2 regions of the Streptacidiphilus sp. MAP12-16 genome follow, and region 1 is predicted to be linked to the other one. Evidence: riboswitches for the same ligand, from Rfam matches in the RefSeq annotation. Region 1 holds a riboswitch; the other holds the start of a gene.
What was found. Region 1 has a riboswitch for cyclic di-AMP ahead of ABIA33_RS32965 (transglycosylase family protein). Riboswitches for the same ligand answer to the same signal wherever they lie in the genome.
Positions count from the first base shown of each region.

Region 1 (7,478 bases):
CAGCTGGCCGCGTCCACCGCGCTGTGCCTGGACAACGCGCGGCTGTACAACCGCGAGCGCTCCGTGGCGCGGATCCTCCAGCTCAGCCTGCGACCGCCGCCACCTGCGGTCCACATCGCCGCGGAGACCGCGCACGACTACCTTCCTGCCGGGTCCGGCGGCGGCTGGTTCGACGTGATCCCCCTCTCCGGAGCCCGGGTCGCGCTCGCGCTCGGCGCCACCACCGGCCAGGACCGCTACGCCGCCGCGGCCATGGGAGAGCTGCGCGCCGCCATCGCGGCGCTCTCGGACCTCGACCTGCCGCCCGACGAGATCCTGGAAAGGGTGCACGACCTGGTCACCGGGCCGGCCAGGGCCGCCGACCAGGAGCGGCGACCGGATCAGAGCCAGCCGGCGACCTGCCTCTACACGGTCTACGACCCGGTGACCCGGGCCTGCACCACGGCCCGCGCCGGACACCCGCCACCGGCGGTCCTCCTCCCGGACGGCACGGCGGAGTTCCTCGACGTCCCCGAGGGCCCGCCGCTGGGAGAGGGCCTCGCGCACTACACGGTCGGGGAACGCACGCTCCCCGAGGGCAGCGTCCTGGTCCTCCACAACGACGCGCTGCTCCAGGAGGGTCCGCGCCCGCTCCACCTGCCGCTGGACCGGGTCAGCCGAGCCGCCGCGACCGCGGAGTCCTCGCTCCAGGACGCCTGCGACGCGATCCTCGACGCGGTGGCCCCCGAGCAGCCCGGGCAGGACGTCGTCCTGCTGCTGGCCCGGACCCGCGCACTGGACGCGGACCAGACCGCCGCCTGGTCACTGCCCAACCGTCCCGAAGCCGTCGCCAGAGCTCGGAAGCTCACCGCCGCCCAGCTCGCCACCTGGGGCCTGGCCGATCTGGAGGACCTGACGGACAGCACCGCACTGATCGTCAGCGAGCTGGTCACCAACGCGGTCCGCTACGCCGAAGGCCCCATCGAGCTCCGGCTCATCCGCGATCGCACGCTGATCTGCGAGGTCACCGACGACAGCAGCACGGCCCCCCACCTGCGCCGCGCCCACGACAGCGACGAGGGCGGCCGCGGCCTCTACATCACCGCGCAACTGACGGAACGCTGGGGCACCCGACCCGGCTGCCGCGGCAAGACCATCTGGGCCGAGCAACTCCTGCCCGACCCGACACCGGCCAACACCAGTGGCGGTTCCGCAAAGTCCTAGCGCGCGCCCCGCTCACGTCCGCGGCTACTGGGGGTCTACCGCGGGGTTGTGCCCGGAGCCGGCGAGGAAGTCGAAGTCGCAGCCCTCGTCCGCCTGGGTGATGTGCTCGGCGTAGAGGGCGCCGTAGCCGCGCTGGTACTTCGGTTCCGGCGGGGTCCACTCCGCGCGACGGCGCTCCAGTTCGGCACCGTCGACTTCGAGTTGGAGCAGTCGCCGCTCCACGTCCAGGCTGATCCGGTCGCCGGTGCGGACGAGTGCGAGGGGGCCTCCGGCGTACGCCTCGGGAGAGACGTGCAGAACGCAGGTGCCGTAACTGGTGCCGCTCATCCGGGCGTCGGAGATCCGGACCAGGTCCTTGACGCCCTTCTCCAGCAGGTAGGCGGGGATGGGCAGCATGCCGTACTCGGGCATCCCCGGTCCGCCGACGGGGCCCGCGCCGCGCAGCACCAGGACGGTGTCCTCGGTGATGCCCAGCGCCGGGTCGTCGATGTGCTGCTGCAGCTCCTGGTAGGAGTCGAAGACGTGGGCGGGGCCGGTGTGCCTGAGCAGCTTCGGGTCGGCGGCGAGGTGCTTGATCACCGCACCACCGGGGGCCAGGTTGCCGTGCAGCACGGCCAGTCCGCCCTCCTCCGCCACCGGGTCCTGCGGCGATCGGATCGCCACGGGTCCGCCGTCCTCGGGCTGGTGGACCTCGGCGTCCTGGTAGTACTCGGCGAACGGCCGGCCGGCCACGGTCGCGCGCTGCGGGTGCAGGGCCCCGGGGACCTCGCTGAGCTGCCGCAGCAGCGCGGGAAGTCCACCGGCGTAGTAGAAGTCCTCCATCAGCAGGGCCCCGACCGGGCGGATGTCCGCGAGCACTGGCACCCCGCGACCGATCCGGTCGAAGTCGTCCAGCCTGAACGGCACGCCGACCCGTCCGGCCATGGCCACCAGGTGGATCAGCGCGTTCGTGGAGCCGCCGAGTGCGAGCACGGTCGCCGCGGCGTCCTCGAACGCCTCCCGGGTCATGATCACGCTCGGGGTGAGGTTCTCCCCGACCAGTTCCACGATGCGCAGACCGGAGGCGGCCGCCATGCGGTGGTGCGCGGAGTCGACAGCGGGGATGGAGGACGAGCCGGGCAGCGCCATGCCCAGCGCCTCGGCGGCGGCGGTCATCGTGGAGGCGGTGCCCATGGTCATGCAGTGGCCCGGGGAGCGGGCCAGTCCGCACTCGACCTGGGACATCTCGCACTCGCCGATCCGGCCCGCACGGTACTCGTCCCAGTACGCCCAGAGGTCCGTGCCGCTGCCCAGCGTCCGCCCGCGGTGGTGGCCGCGCAGCATCGGACCTGACGGCACCACGATCGCGGGCAGGTCGGCGCTGGCCGCGCCCATCAGCAGCGCCGGGATCGTCTTGTCGCATCCGCCCATCAGCACCGCGCCGTCCACCGGGTAGGAGCGCAGCAGTTCCTCGGTCTCCATGGCGAGCAGGTTGCGGTAGAGCATCGGGGTGGGCTTCTGGAACGTCTCCGACAGCGTGGCCACCGGGAACTCCAGCGGGAAGCCGCCGGCCTGCCAGACCCCGCGCTTGACCTGCTCGGCCCGCTCCCGCAGATGCATGTGGCAGGGGTTGATGTCGGACCAGGTGTTCAGGATCGCGATCACCGGCTTGCCGAGGTGTTCCTCGGGCAGGTAGCCGAGTTGGCGCATCCGCGAGCGGTGGCTGAACGCACGCAGCTTGCCTCCGGTGGCGCCCTCGCCGAACCAGGCGGCGCTGCGGAGTCGCCTGGGTCCGCCCGCGTCCTCGCTCACAGCCGGCCTCCGGCCTGCCAGCTGCGCAGCAGCCCGGCGATCCGGTCGCGCAGGTCCTGCGGCAGCACCCGGGACGGCGGCCGCACCGCGCGCCCGGCGAGCCCGAGCTGAGCAAGGGCCTCCTTGACGACGCTGACGTTGTCGGCGGAGGCGTCCGCGGCGCGCAGCTCCTCGAAGGTCCGCGTCTCCTCCCACACCCCCATCGCCTTCGCGTAGTCGCCGCCGCGCAAGGCCTCCAGCAGCGCCAGCGAGAGCTGCGGGACGACGTTGACCAGGCCGGAGGTGAAACCGGTGGCGCCGACGGCCCAGTAGCCGGGGGCGGACAGTTCGGCCAGACCGGCGATCCAGGCGAAGCGGTGCAGACCGGCGTCCCGTGCCACTGACGCGAAGCGGACCGGGTCGGGGACGGCGTACTTCACGCCGATCACGTTGGGGCAGAGGTCCGCCAGTGCACGGATCTGCTCGCCGCTGATCCTGGGATCGCGGACGTAGAGGACGACTCCGAGCTCGGGCACGGCTTCGGCGATCCTGCGGTGGTACTCCACCCATCCCTCGGCGGAGCGGTACGGGTGCACGGGCTGATGCACCATCAGCGACCCGGCGCCCGCGTCGCGGGCGTGCCGGGCGGCGTCGATCGCGCTCGCCACGTCCAGGCCGACGCCCGCCATCACCTCCGCGCGGCCCTCGACCGCCGTCACGGTGGACTCCACCGCGCGGCGGGTCTCGGCCCGGTTGAGGGTGTAGAACTCGCCGGTGTTCCCGTTCGGGGTGACGACCTCCACGCCGTGCTCCACCAGGCGGTGGATCAGTGTGGCGTGGATGTCCCAGTCGACCTGCTCGCCGTCCGCCCGGAACGGGGTCACCGGAATGGCGACGACCGTCGACAAGCGGGCACGCAGCAGGTCCAGCGGCGGGGCCGGGTCCGGTGAATCCGAGGTCTCCGAGGTCTCCGAGGTCATGGGTCTGCCCTACTCCGCTTCGTTCTCGGGGAAGTTGCGCGCCACGAAGGCGCTGATGTGGCCGCGCATCAGCTCGCGTACGAGATCCGCGTCGCCGGCCTGTGCGGCCCGCAGGATCTCCCGGTGCTCCTGGGCCTCCCGCTGCCAGGACGGCTGCCGGGCCCAGGCCGCGCTGGACACCAGGGCCGTCTGGTCCCGCAGCTCATCCAGCGACTTCACCAGCAGCGGGTTGCCGCAGCCCGCGTAGAGGGCCCGGTGGAACGCCCGGTTCGCCAGCGAGCGGTCGGCCGCGTCCGCGGCCTGGTCGGCCCGTTCCAGCGCGAGCGCCGCCTCGCCCCAGTCGCCGCTGGACACCACTGCCGTGCGCCCGGCCGCGACCGGCTCCAGCAGCAGGCGCATGTCGTATACGCAGCGCGCCAGCTCCCGGTCGACCTCGCGCACCGCCGCGCCCCGGTAGGGGCTCATGGTCACCAGGCCGGAGCCGGCCAGCGTCTTCAGCGCCTCGCGCACGGGTGTCTTGGAGACCCCCAGACGCTCGGCCAGCTCGGTCTCGACGAGCGCCTGCCCAGGCTTCAGCTCTCCGATGAGGATCGAGTGCTTGATGGCGTCCAGCACCGCCTCGGTCCGGGACGGGAGGGCGCCGGGCCGGGAGCGGCCTGGCTGGGCGAGTGTGTCGGACACGGTTCCGGCTCCAGGGGTGTGCGTCGGGCGAAGCTGGTGCCTCGGCGGGCCAGAAGCCCGGATCGAGATCTCATATATGATGTGCCGCAGACGCTAGGACCGGCCGAGAGAGGTGTCAAGGGTCACAGCACCCAGGACCCTCCAGCCTTCAACCCGTGCCACCACGCTTGCGCGATCCATCGACGGGGGATTCAGGCCGCCGTAACCTCACAGCTCGTCATATATCAGACGTCACCAAGGAGAATCCTCCTACGTGGCCGCCACCCGTCCTGCTCGCGGCAACTGACACCCGTTCAGCCCGGACTCTGGGGGAGCGACCCCCGCCACCGCCCTCCCGGGCCAATAGCTGGCGCTGCGTCAATTGTGCATCTACCTATGCAAACAGTACTTTCAAATCAAGTAGTACCTATATAGGAGAATACGGACATTACGCCAACCTGTGCTTCCTGTGGCCATCGTCACAGGAAGTTGCGGTACAGGCCTCCTTCTGCTTAGCGTGCAGCCTGTTCGCACTTAGCGGAACCCAGAACTCCGGAACGCCGAATCCTGCCGCCGGAGGCCAAGGGCGCTCACAACCACCCACGACGGCAGGGGCGGGGGAACCAGGTAAGTCGCCGCAGCCCAACGGGCTGCGGCTTGGGGTGAAGCCGTGCTCAGCGCGGCCGGGCTACCTCACGGCCCGAATCCGACAGCTCACCTCGCAGGCGTCGGAGAGGATTCCTGCCATGCTTCTGTCCGGAAACGGCCGCCATCGTCGCCCCCGCACGAACCAGACCAAGCGCCTGGTCGCCACCGCCGGTGTCGCCGGTGCGGGCATAGCCCTCCCGCTGGTCGGCACGACCAGCGCCTTCGCCGCCCCGGTCTCGACCTGGGACGCAGTCGCCCAGTGCGAGAGCACCGGCAACTGGTCCATCAACACCGGCAACGGGTACTACGGCGGACTGCAGTTCTCCGCCTCCACCTGGGCCGCGTACGGCGGCACCCAGTACGCCGCCACCGCCGACCAGGCCACCAAGGACCAGCAGATCGCCGTCGCGGAGAAGGTCCTCGCCTCGCAGGGCCCGACCGCCTGGCCCATCTGCGGCCCCCAGGCCGGCCTGAGCCAGGGCGGCGCACCCGCCAACGTCAGCACCGCGGCAACCGGCTCCAGCACCACGTCCGTTCCCAGCAGCCACACCGCCTCCGCCCCGGCCGCGGCCAAGCACGCGGCGACCTCGGGCACGGTGAAGCACGCGACCGCGCAGCCCGCCGCCAGCGGCGGCACGTACACCGTCGTCTCCGGCGACTGGCTGTCCACCATCGCGCAGTCCCACCACGTGTCCGGTGGCTGGCAGGCGCTCTACCAGGCGAACAAGGCGACTCTGACCTCCGGCCCGAACCTGATCTACCCGGGCCAGCGCCTGGTGCTCAGCGGCGGCCAGGCGACCACCTCCGCCGACCACGAGGACTCGGCCCCGGCCTCCTCCTCGACTCAGAGCAGCAGCACCCATTCGGCCGCGCCCTCGACGTCGAACGCGACCTCGACTGGGACCTCGACCTCGAACGCGACCAACGCCTCCGCCTCGACCCTCACTGGCGACCCGCAGTCCATCGCCGCGCAGATCGTCCCGGCCGACCAGCTCGCCTCGTTCGACCAGATCATCTCCCACGAGAGCAGCTGGAACGTCAGCGCGACCAACCCCTCCTCCGGTGCCTACGGCCTGCCCCAGGCCCTGCCCGGCAACAAGATGGCCTCCGCCGGCGCCGACTGGCAGACCAACCCGGCCACCCAGCTCCGCTGGGCCCTGGACTACATGAACACCACCTACGGCAGCCCCAACCAGGCCTGGGCCTTCTGGCAGGCGCACAACTGGTACTGATCGACCCGAGAACGAAGAGCCCGGCATGCAACCTGACGCATGCCGGGCTCTCCGCACGCTCCCTCAGCGCGCCCGGGCGAGAAAGACATCGGTGACCTGGAGCACGTCGATTCCTCCGCCATGGTCGTCGAGCACGCGGCGGGTCTCCCCGAGTGCCTGCTTCTCCTACTATGTCGGGCATGAACACTGGGGGGCCGGCGATACGGCTCATCGACGACCGCTTCGAACTGCTGCAGCAGCTGGGCGGCGGAGGCATGGGCCTGGTCTGGCGGGCGCGCGACATCGCACTCCAGCGCGAGGTCGCGCTCAAGGAGGTCCGCCCGCTCGACCCGGCGATGGCGGCCGCCGACCCGGCCGGTGCTCGGGAGATGCGCGAGCGAGTGCTGCGCGAGGCGCGGTCCCTCGCCCGGCTCCAGCACCCGAACGTCGTGACCATCCATCACATCGTCGACACCGACGAGCATCCGCACCCCTGGCTCGTCATGGAGCTGGTCAGTGGCGGCAGCCTCGCCGACCGCCTGGCCCGCGACCCGCTCTCCGTTCCGGAGGCCGCCAGGATCGGACGCGGTGTGCTCTCCGCCCTGCGCGCCGCCCACGCTGCCGGCATCCAGCACCGGGACGTCAAACCCGGCAACGTCCTGCTGCGCACCGACGGCACGCCCGTCCTCACCGACTTCGGCATCGCCGCCATGCACGGCGCCACCGCTCTCACCGCCACCGGCTCGCTGATCGGCTCACCCGAGTACATCGCACCGGAGCGGATCCGCGGCGAGGAGGGCAACCCGGCCTCAGACCTGTGGTCGCTCGGCATGATGCTGTATGTCGCCGTCGAGGGCTACCACCCGCTGCGCCGGGCCACCACGCTCGCGACCCTCGCCGCAGTGCTCGACGAACCGCTGCCGCCGCCGCAGCGCGCTGGGCAGTTGGGCCCGGCGCTGTCCGCCCTCCTCGCCCGGAACCCTGCAGCCCGCCCGGACGCCGACCG
Region 1 covers NZ_JBGCBY010000035.1:40,066-47,543, reverse strand. Annotated here, with positions in the region: gene ABIA33_RS32985 (SpoIIE family protein phosphatase) at 1-1,203, shown strand, start outside; gene araD (L-arabinonate dehydratase) at 1,228-2,994, opposite strand; gene ABIA33_RS32975 (dihydrodipicolinate synthase family protein) at 2,991-3,953, opposite strand; gene ABIA33_RS32970 (GntR family transcriptional regulator) at 3,963-4,634, opposite strand; cyclic di-AMP (ydaO/yuaA leader) riboswitch at 5,162-5,354, shown strand; gene ABIA33_RS32965 (transglycosylase family protein) at 5,360-6,493, shown strand; gene ABIA33_RS32960 (serine/threonine-protein kinase) at 6,673-7,478, shown strand, end outside.

Region 2 (7,478 bases), on a different contig from region 1:
ATGCCGGACCCGGTGCCCCGAGCCGAGAGGACCACCCATGTCTGTCCCCCTGCCCACCGAGGGGACCCGGTGGCGCTGCACCCAGTGCGGCAACCTGACCCGCTTCGACGTGACCCGTTCCTCGCGCGTGGTCGAGTTCGTCCACCTGGACCTGGCGGGGGAACCGCGCGTGGAGGAGCGTGAGGTGCTCAGCGAGACGGTGGAGTCCGTACGCTGCCGCTGGTGCAACGCCGTGGACCAGGTGGAGCTGGTCGACCGGCCCGGCGCTGAGGCCGAGGCGGCGGCGCAGGTGGGACGCGCCGACGGCTGACGGCTGGGGCGGTGTGTGTGGCGTAGTGACGAGTAGGGGGCGCAGCGGGCGAGAATGGTCTTCCGGGCGGTAGGGCCTGGGGCCGGATCGGAGCACAGGACGTGGTGGAGAGAGACAGGGCGGACGCCGCCGAGGACCCGCTGGGGTCCGACGACGCGGCGGTGTCCGCGGTGCCCGCTTCCACCGCGCCCGTCTCCCAGCCCGAGCCTTTCTCCCTGCGCGAGGCTGAGGCAGAGCCCGAGCCCGCCTCCGGGTCCGAGCCCGTTCCCGTTCCCGGGTCTGCGCCCGCCCCCGGGTCTGAGTCCGCCTCCAGGTCTGCGCCCGCCCCCGGGTCTGAGCCTGAGTCCGCCCCCGGGTCTGAGCCTGAGCTCGTTTCTGGGTCTGAGCCCGAGTCCGTTTCCGGGTCTGAGCCTGAGTCCGTTTCCGGGTCTGAGCCTGAGCTCGTTTCCGGGTCTGAGTCCGTCTCCGGGTCTGAGCCCGAGTCCGTTTCTGGGTCTGAGCCTGAGCTCGTTTCCGGGCCTGAGTCCGTCTCCGGGTCTGAGCCTGAGTCCGTCTCCGGGTCTGAGCCCGAGTCCGTCTCTGGGTCTGAGCCCGAGTCCGTCTCTGGGTCTGAGCCTGAGCTCGATTCTGGGCCTGAGCCTGAGTCCGTCTCCGGGCCTGAGCCCGGGTCCGGGCTCGTCGCGGAGGAGTCCGCCGAGTGGCTGGACCGGCCGCTGCCGGAAGGGGTCCGGCGGCGGGTCGTCGGCATCGCCGCCGACGCCCTGACTGCCATGCCCGCCGCCGAGCTCCCGCACCGGCTCCGCCCGTATGCCAAGTTCACCCCGGTCCAGCGGGCCCGGCGGGGTGCCACGGCCATCGCGGCCGCGCTGGAGACCGAGCCGGGTTTCCGGGCGCGGATAGCGGAGCGGGTCCGACAGGGCCAACCTGACCTGGTCAGCGCGCTGGAAGCCGGGCGGGTGCCGGCTGCCGCCGACCCCCAGGACGTCGCCGCGGTGGCGTACCTGCTGCGTCCCGCCGGCTGGAGCAAGCTGGTCGGCGACGCGGGCGAGGAGGTGGAGCGGGCCGAGTCCGAGGGCGCGGCCGCAGAGGCCACCAGGCTCGTCGAGAAGCTGCAGGTGGAGCTGGCCGCGCTACGCGACTCCACCCGGGCCGACGCCGAGCGGGGCCGGATCGAGCTGGACACGGTCAAGAAGGAGCGGGACTCGCTGCGCCGCAAGCTGCGCAGCCTGGAGGCCGACACCAAGCGCGCCGAGGCGGCCACCCGCAAGGTCGCCGCCGAACTCGAGGCGCTGCGCTCGACCGGGGCCACCGAGCGAGGTGCGGTCGACAGCGAGGTCCGCAGGCTGAAGCACCGGCTCGCCGAGGCCGAGTCCGCCGTGGAGGCGTCCAAGCGCGCCTCCCGGGAGGGGCGCAGTGCTGAGGAGATCCGGCTGCGGCTGCTGCTGGACGTGGTGGTCCAGGGGGCGCAGGGGCTGCAGCGGGAGCTTGGCCTGCCGCCGCTGTCGGGCCGTCCGGCCGACACCGTGGAGGCGGTCTCGCCGACCACCGCGTCGCCGCACGACGTGGCCAGGCGGGCGCTGGACGCCGACGACCCGGCGCTGCTGGACCAGCTGCTGGCGCTGCCGCAGGCGCATCTGGTGGTCGACGGCTACAACGTGACCAAGAGCGGCTATCCGACGCTGCCGTTGGAGAAGCAGCGAGCGCGGCTGCTGAACGGGCTGTCGATGCTGGCCGCGCACAGCGGCGCGGAGATCACCTGCGTCTTCGACGGCAAGGATCTGGACGCACCGGTGCCGATGGCCCCGCCGCGCGGGGTGCGGGTGCTGTTCAGCCGGTCGGGGGAGACCGCGGACGAGCTGATCCGCCGTCTGGTGCGGGCGGAGCCCGAGGGCCGTCCGGTGGTCGTGGTGTCGACGGACCGGGAGGTGGCGGAGGGCGTGCGGAAGGCGGGTGCGCGTCCGGTGCCGTCGGCGATGCTGCTGAAGCGGCTCATCCGCACTTGAGCGGCCACACCCGAGCATCCGCACCCGAGTTGAAGCGCAAACTCGACATTGCGCTCAAATCTGCTCGGACTTCTCCGCGAGGGCGACAAGTTCACATCACTCTCACTAGTCTCTGCCTTCGAACCTCTGTCCTGCTGATCGCCCGTCCGGGCGATACGGAGGTTTCCGCTGTCTCCAGGGCCGCGCAATTCGGGGGTGCCGCCTGTTGGACGGCGGCCGCCCGAAGGGAACTCAGCCCCTGTGGTCTCGCACCGTCGCCTCAAGCAGCCCAGCCGTGCCCGCGTGTCGATTCTCACCGCGGCCGCCGCGACGGCCGTCGCGCTCTCGGCGCAGTCCGCTGCCCACGCGGACCCCAAGCTGACCACCGATCAGGCCAAGTCCCAGGTGGACGCGGACCGCAAGGCGGCCGCCGCGGCGACGGAGCAGTACAACGGCGCGCAGCTCCAGCAGCAGGCGCTGCAGCGGAAGGTGAACCTCCTGCAGGACGAGATAGCCCGCCAGCAGGGCCAGGTCAACAAGGAGGTCTCGCAGCTCGGCGCCATGGCGAGCGCCCAGTACCGGGAGGGCGGGGTGGACCCGACGGTGGCCCTGATGCTTGCTTCCGACCCCACTGACTACCTCACCCAAGCGTCCACCCAGAGCGAGCTCAACAGCAGCGAGGCGACCGTTCTGGCGCAGCTCCAGGTGCAGGAGCAGACGCTGGCCCGGGAGAAGGCCCAGGCCGCACAGGAGCTCGGCGCCCAGCAGGCGCTGCTGACCCAGATGCAGAAGGCCAAGGCCTCAGCTCAGGCCCGGCTCAACCACGCGCAGTCCGTGCTGAACGCGCTGACCCCGGCCCAGCAGAAGCAGGTGAACGCCGGCGGCGGCGGGGGTAACAACTACGGCTCCGCCGGAACCGTCGACAACCACATGACCGTGAGTCAGATCAACCTGTCCGGCATCTCGTCGGCGGCCCGCACCGCGATGCTGGCGGCGATGAGCAAGGTCGGCATAGCCCCCTACTCGATGGGCGGAGCGGGCCCGAACGAGTTCGACTGCTCGGGCCTGGTGATGTGGTCCTACGCCCACGCGGGTGTGAGTCTGCCGCACTACTCGTACTCGGACGAGACGGTGGGCAGCCCGGTGGCGTCGCTGGCGGACGCGAAGGTCGGCGACATCATCGTGCTCGAGGGCGGTGCCCATGTGGGGCTCTACGCGGGCAACGGGATGCTGCTGAACGCTCCCCAGTACGGCTACACGGTCTCGATTCAGCCGCTGAGCTACTTCGGCTCGATCGTGGCCATCCGCAGGTTCTGACGAACCGAAGGGAAAGAGCTGACCTCGTGTTGTGACTCACGTCACTCGCGTCTCAGTCCTCCAGGGGCGATGACCGTTTTGACCGCCATGTCGTCGTCAGATGGTCATACTCCAACTACGTTCGGTTGATGTTCTGACACGGCATCGCAACCTTAGAGAGTTTTTACTTACAAGGATTTGAACGGATCACGGTTGGGTCACTAGTGTCAGCCACCGAACCACCGCGAAGTCGATCACCCAACCGGGTGGCAGCGGGGGTTTCCGCCGAGTCCGACCGCACGGCAGGACGTCCCCAACCGGGGGGCGCCCACAGGGGATAGCCGTCAGTCTCGGAGCCGGGGAACCATGTTCCTCGGGGTGAATCGACGCCAGGCCGGTCCGCCGGTGAAGCGTTGTAGGGCACGTCTTCCAGCCCGAACCCGTCAGCTCACCCGGTAGGCGGCCGTAGGAAGAAGGAGCTCGCCTTCGTGGCGTCCCATCGTCGTCCCAAAGCCCCCAGCCGCGCTCGGATATCCGTGCTGACCGCAGCTGCCGCCACCACCGTCGCACTCACCGCGACGGCGACCCAGTCGGCCCAGGCGGCGCCGCAGCAGACCACCGCTCAGCTCAAGGCGCAGATCGACCAGCTGAACCAGGACGCCGACACCGCCGTCCAGAAGTACGACGCCGCGCAGGCCCAGCAGCAGCAGCTGCAGAGGCAGACCAGCACCCTGCAGGACCAGGTGGCGCGCCAGCAGGCCGCGGTGAACGCCAAGGCGTCCGCCCTCGGCGCCATAGCCAGCGCCCAGTACCGCGCCGGCACGATCGACCCCACGGTCGCGCTGATGCTCGCGTCGAACCCCACGGACTACCTGAACAAGGCGTCCGCGGCGCAGCAGGTCGGCAGCAGCCAGGCGAGCCTGCTGGCTCAGCTGCAGAGCGAGCAGACCCAGCTCGGCAAGGAGAAGGCCGAGGCAGAGAGCAAGCTCCAGGCCCTCGACGCCACCAGCAAGCAGCTGGCCGCGTCCAAGAGCGCCGTGCAGCAGAAGCTCGCCGCCGCCAAGGCCAAGCTGGACTCCCTCACCGCCTCGCAGCAGGCAGCCCTCGCCGCCGCGAACAACGCCAGCTCGAACAGTGGTAGCGGCACTGCCAGCCGTGGCAGCAGCGGCCGGGTGAACCTCGGTTCGTCCAAGGCCGGCGACTCGGCCGAGGCGACCGCTTTCGCCGCCGCGCAGACCAAGCTCGGCGACACCTATGTCTACGGCGCCACCGGCCCCAACGAGTTCGACTGCTCGGGTCTGACCGAGTGGGCCTACGCGCAGGCCGGCATCTCGATCGGGCGTACCACCTACGACCAGATCAACGCGGGCACCGCGGTCGCCTCCACGGCCGACCTGCAGGTCGGCGACCTGGTCTTCTTCAACGGTGACTCGCACGTCGGCTTCTATGCCGGCAACAACATGATCCTGCACGCGCCGCACACCGGCACCGTGGTCAAGTACGAGCCCATGGGCCAGATCGGCTCGATCTACGCGATGCGCCACATCTGAGCCGCAGCTGACTCCCAGTGAGCCGCCGACAGCGGGCTGGGAACCGCTGAGGCCACCCGGACGGCCGTACGGGCCCGACCCCTAACGAGGGGTCGGGCCCTTCGCGTTGTCCGGGATGACCCCCGGCGACATGGCGTTTCATCAGCACATGCGTCATTCGATCGCATTTTCGCCATGCTGGGTGTTTGGACTCGATGTGTCCGACTCGCTAACGTCTGCTGCTCGGCCCTCCGCGTCGTCGACCGCCCTCCTGGGCGGCAACGGAGGACCGCCGGACCGCCGGGCCCGGCAACGGACGAATGGAGCTCGCCCACGTGGCGTCCCACCGACGAGCCCGACCCCTGGGCCAGTACTCCGCCATGGCGGCGCTCTCCCGGACGGCCGCGAGCGTCGCGGCCGCGACGGCTGCCGTCCTCGCGGCCGGAGGCAGCGCCCTCGCCGACCCCGGCGGGCCCGGCACCGGCGCCCCGGTCACCGCCGACGGCGTACGGCAGCAGCTCGACACCCTCTACGCGCAGGCGGAGGTCGCCGGACAGCAGTACGACGGCGCACGCGAGCAGGAGCGTGCGCTGCTGCACCAGGCCGCCCTGCTGCAGCAGCGGGTCGCGGACGAGCAGCAGCATGTCAACACGCTGGTCCAGTCGGTGGGTTCGCTCGCCGGGGCCGAGTACCGGCAGGGCGGCGGTCTCGACCCGCTGATGCAGATGCTGTTCAGCGCCCGCCCGGACCAGTACCTGGACCGGGCCACCACGCTCGACCAGGCGAACTCCTCGGCGGCCCTGACCCTGAACGAGATCCGGTCGGACCAGCGGCAGCTCACCCAGGACCGGGCCGAAGCCCTGTCGGAGCTGTCCCAGTTGGAGACCGTGCGACGGACCATCGCCGGCAGCAAGGCCCAGGTCCAGCAGCGCCTCGGCCACGCCCAGGCCCTGCTCGGCGGGCTCACCGCGCGGCAGCGCGACACGCTGAGCCGGGACGAGAGCGACGCCGCAGGTGCCGCGGCCCAGCTCGCGGACGCGGCGCTCCCGCCCGACCAGGGCCCCGCGTCGAGCCGGGCCGCCGCCGCGCTCGCCGCCGCCCGAAGCGTCCTGGGAAAGCCCTACGTCTACGGAGCGACCGGCCCGGGCGCGTTCGACTGCTCGGGCCTGATGTACTGGTCCTGGCGGCACGCCGGGGTCGACCTGCCCCGAACCTCGCAGGAGCAGGCGTACGCGGGGCGTCGGATCCCGCTCGGCGAGGCCAGGCCGGGGGATCTTGTGATCTACTACGGCGACATGCACCACGTCGGGATGTACGCGGGCAACGACATGGTCATCCACGCCCCCTACCCGGGGGCCAGGGTCCGCTACGAGCGGGTCGGTTCCATGCCCGTCGCCGAGGTGGTCCGGATCTGACGCCTAGGAGGGTGCGAGCCCGGCCTAGATCTTCAGCACCCTCCGGGTGCGGGATGTCTGACATGACGGTGGCTCTGAACTAATGGATGCGGGCAGAAGAGGTGTCCTCGCGGCCGGGGCCGCCCTGGTCGCGGCGGGCGGCCTCGGCGGCGCGGTCTGGCGCGGCGGTCACCACCACGCGCCGGGGACTGCCTCAGCCGGGGCTGACGCAGAGGTGCGGCGAGCGATCCAGGACGCCCTGGACCGCCGCGCCGCCGCTGTCCGCGCCCGCGACCAGGGCGCACTGGCGGCAACCCTGCTACCCGGCGCACAGGCCCTGCGCAGCAGCCAGTCCACCATGCTGCGGAACCTCGCCCAGGTACCGACAGCCGCCTGGGACTACCAACTGCAGGCCCTGGACGCTTTCCCGCTGCCGCCCACGCTCGACCCGGCCGAGCGCCGCGCGGTCCGGGTCCAGCTGGCCTACCGCCTCGCGGGCTTCGACACCCAGCCGGTCACGGCGACCCAGTACCTGACCTTCACCCGCCAGGGCGGCAGCTGGCTGCTCAGCTCGGACAGCGACCGCGCCGGGGATGCGGAGCTGTGGGACCTCGGCCCCGTGAACGCCGTGCACGGCCGCTACTGCCTGGTCCTCGGCCTGCGCGGGGCGGACGCGCTGCGGGCCTTCGCCGTCGAGGCCGACCGCGCCGTGCCCGCCGTGAGCGCCGTGTGGGGCGACTCCTGGGGACAGCGGACGGTCCTGCAGGTCCCGCTGGGCCTGGACCAGTTCGGCCGCCTGTTGGGCGCGGACCCGCTCGGCTACGCCTCCATCGCCGCCGTCACCACTGGTGAACTCGGCCCCGCCGAGGCCGGCCGCACCGAGCGGATCACCGTGAACCCGCAGGTCTGGGACGGGCTCAACGCCCTCGGCCGACGGGTTGTCACCACGCACGAGACCACCCATGTG
Region 2 covers NZ_JBGCBY010000005.1:227,925-235,402, forward strand. Annotated here, with positions in the region: gene ABIA33_RS08410 (hypothetical protein) at 38-310, shown strand; gene ABIA33_RS08415 (NYN domain-containing protein) at 1,081-2,313, shown strand; gene ABIA33_RS08420 (NlpC/P60 family protein) at 2,596-3,609, shown strand; cyclic di-AMP (ydaO/yuaA leader) riboswitch at 3,921-4,066, shown strand; gene ABIA33_RS08425 (NlpC/P60 family protein) at 4,077-5,138, shown strand; gene ABIA33_RS08430 (NlpC/P60 family protein) at 5,453-6,532, shown strand; gene ABIA33_RS08435 (hypothetical protein) at 6,615-7,478, shown strand, end outside.
Region 2: another riboswitch for cyclic di-AMP. It lies ahead of ABIA33_RS08425 (NlpC/P60 family protein); the one in region 1 lies ahead of ABIA33_RS32965 (transglycosylase family protein).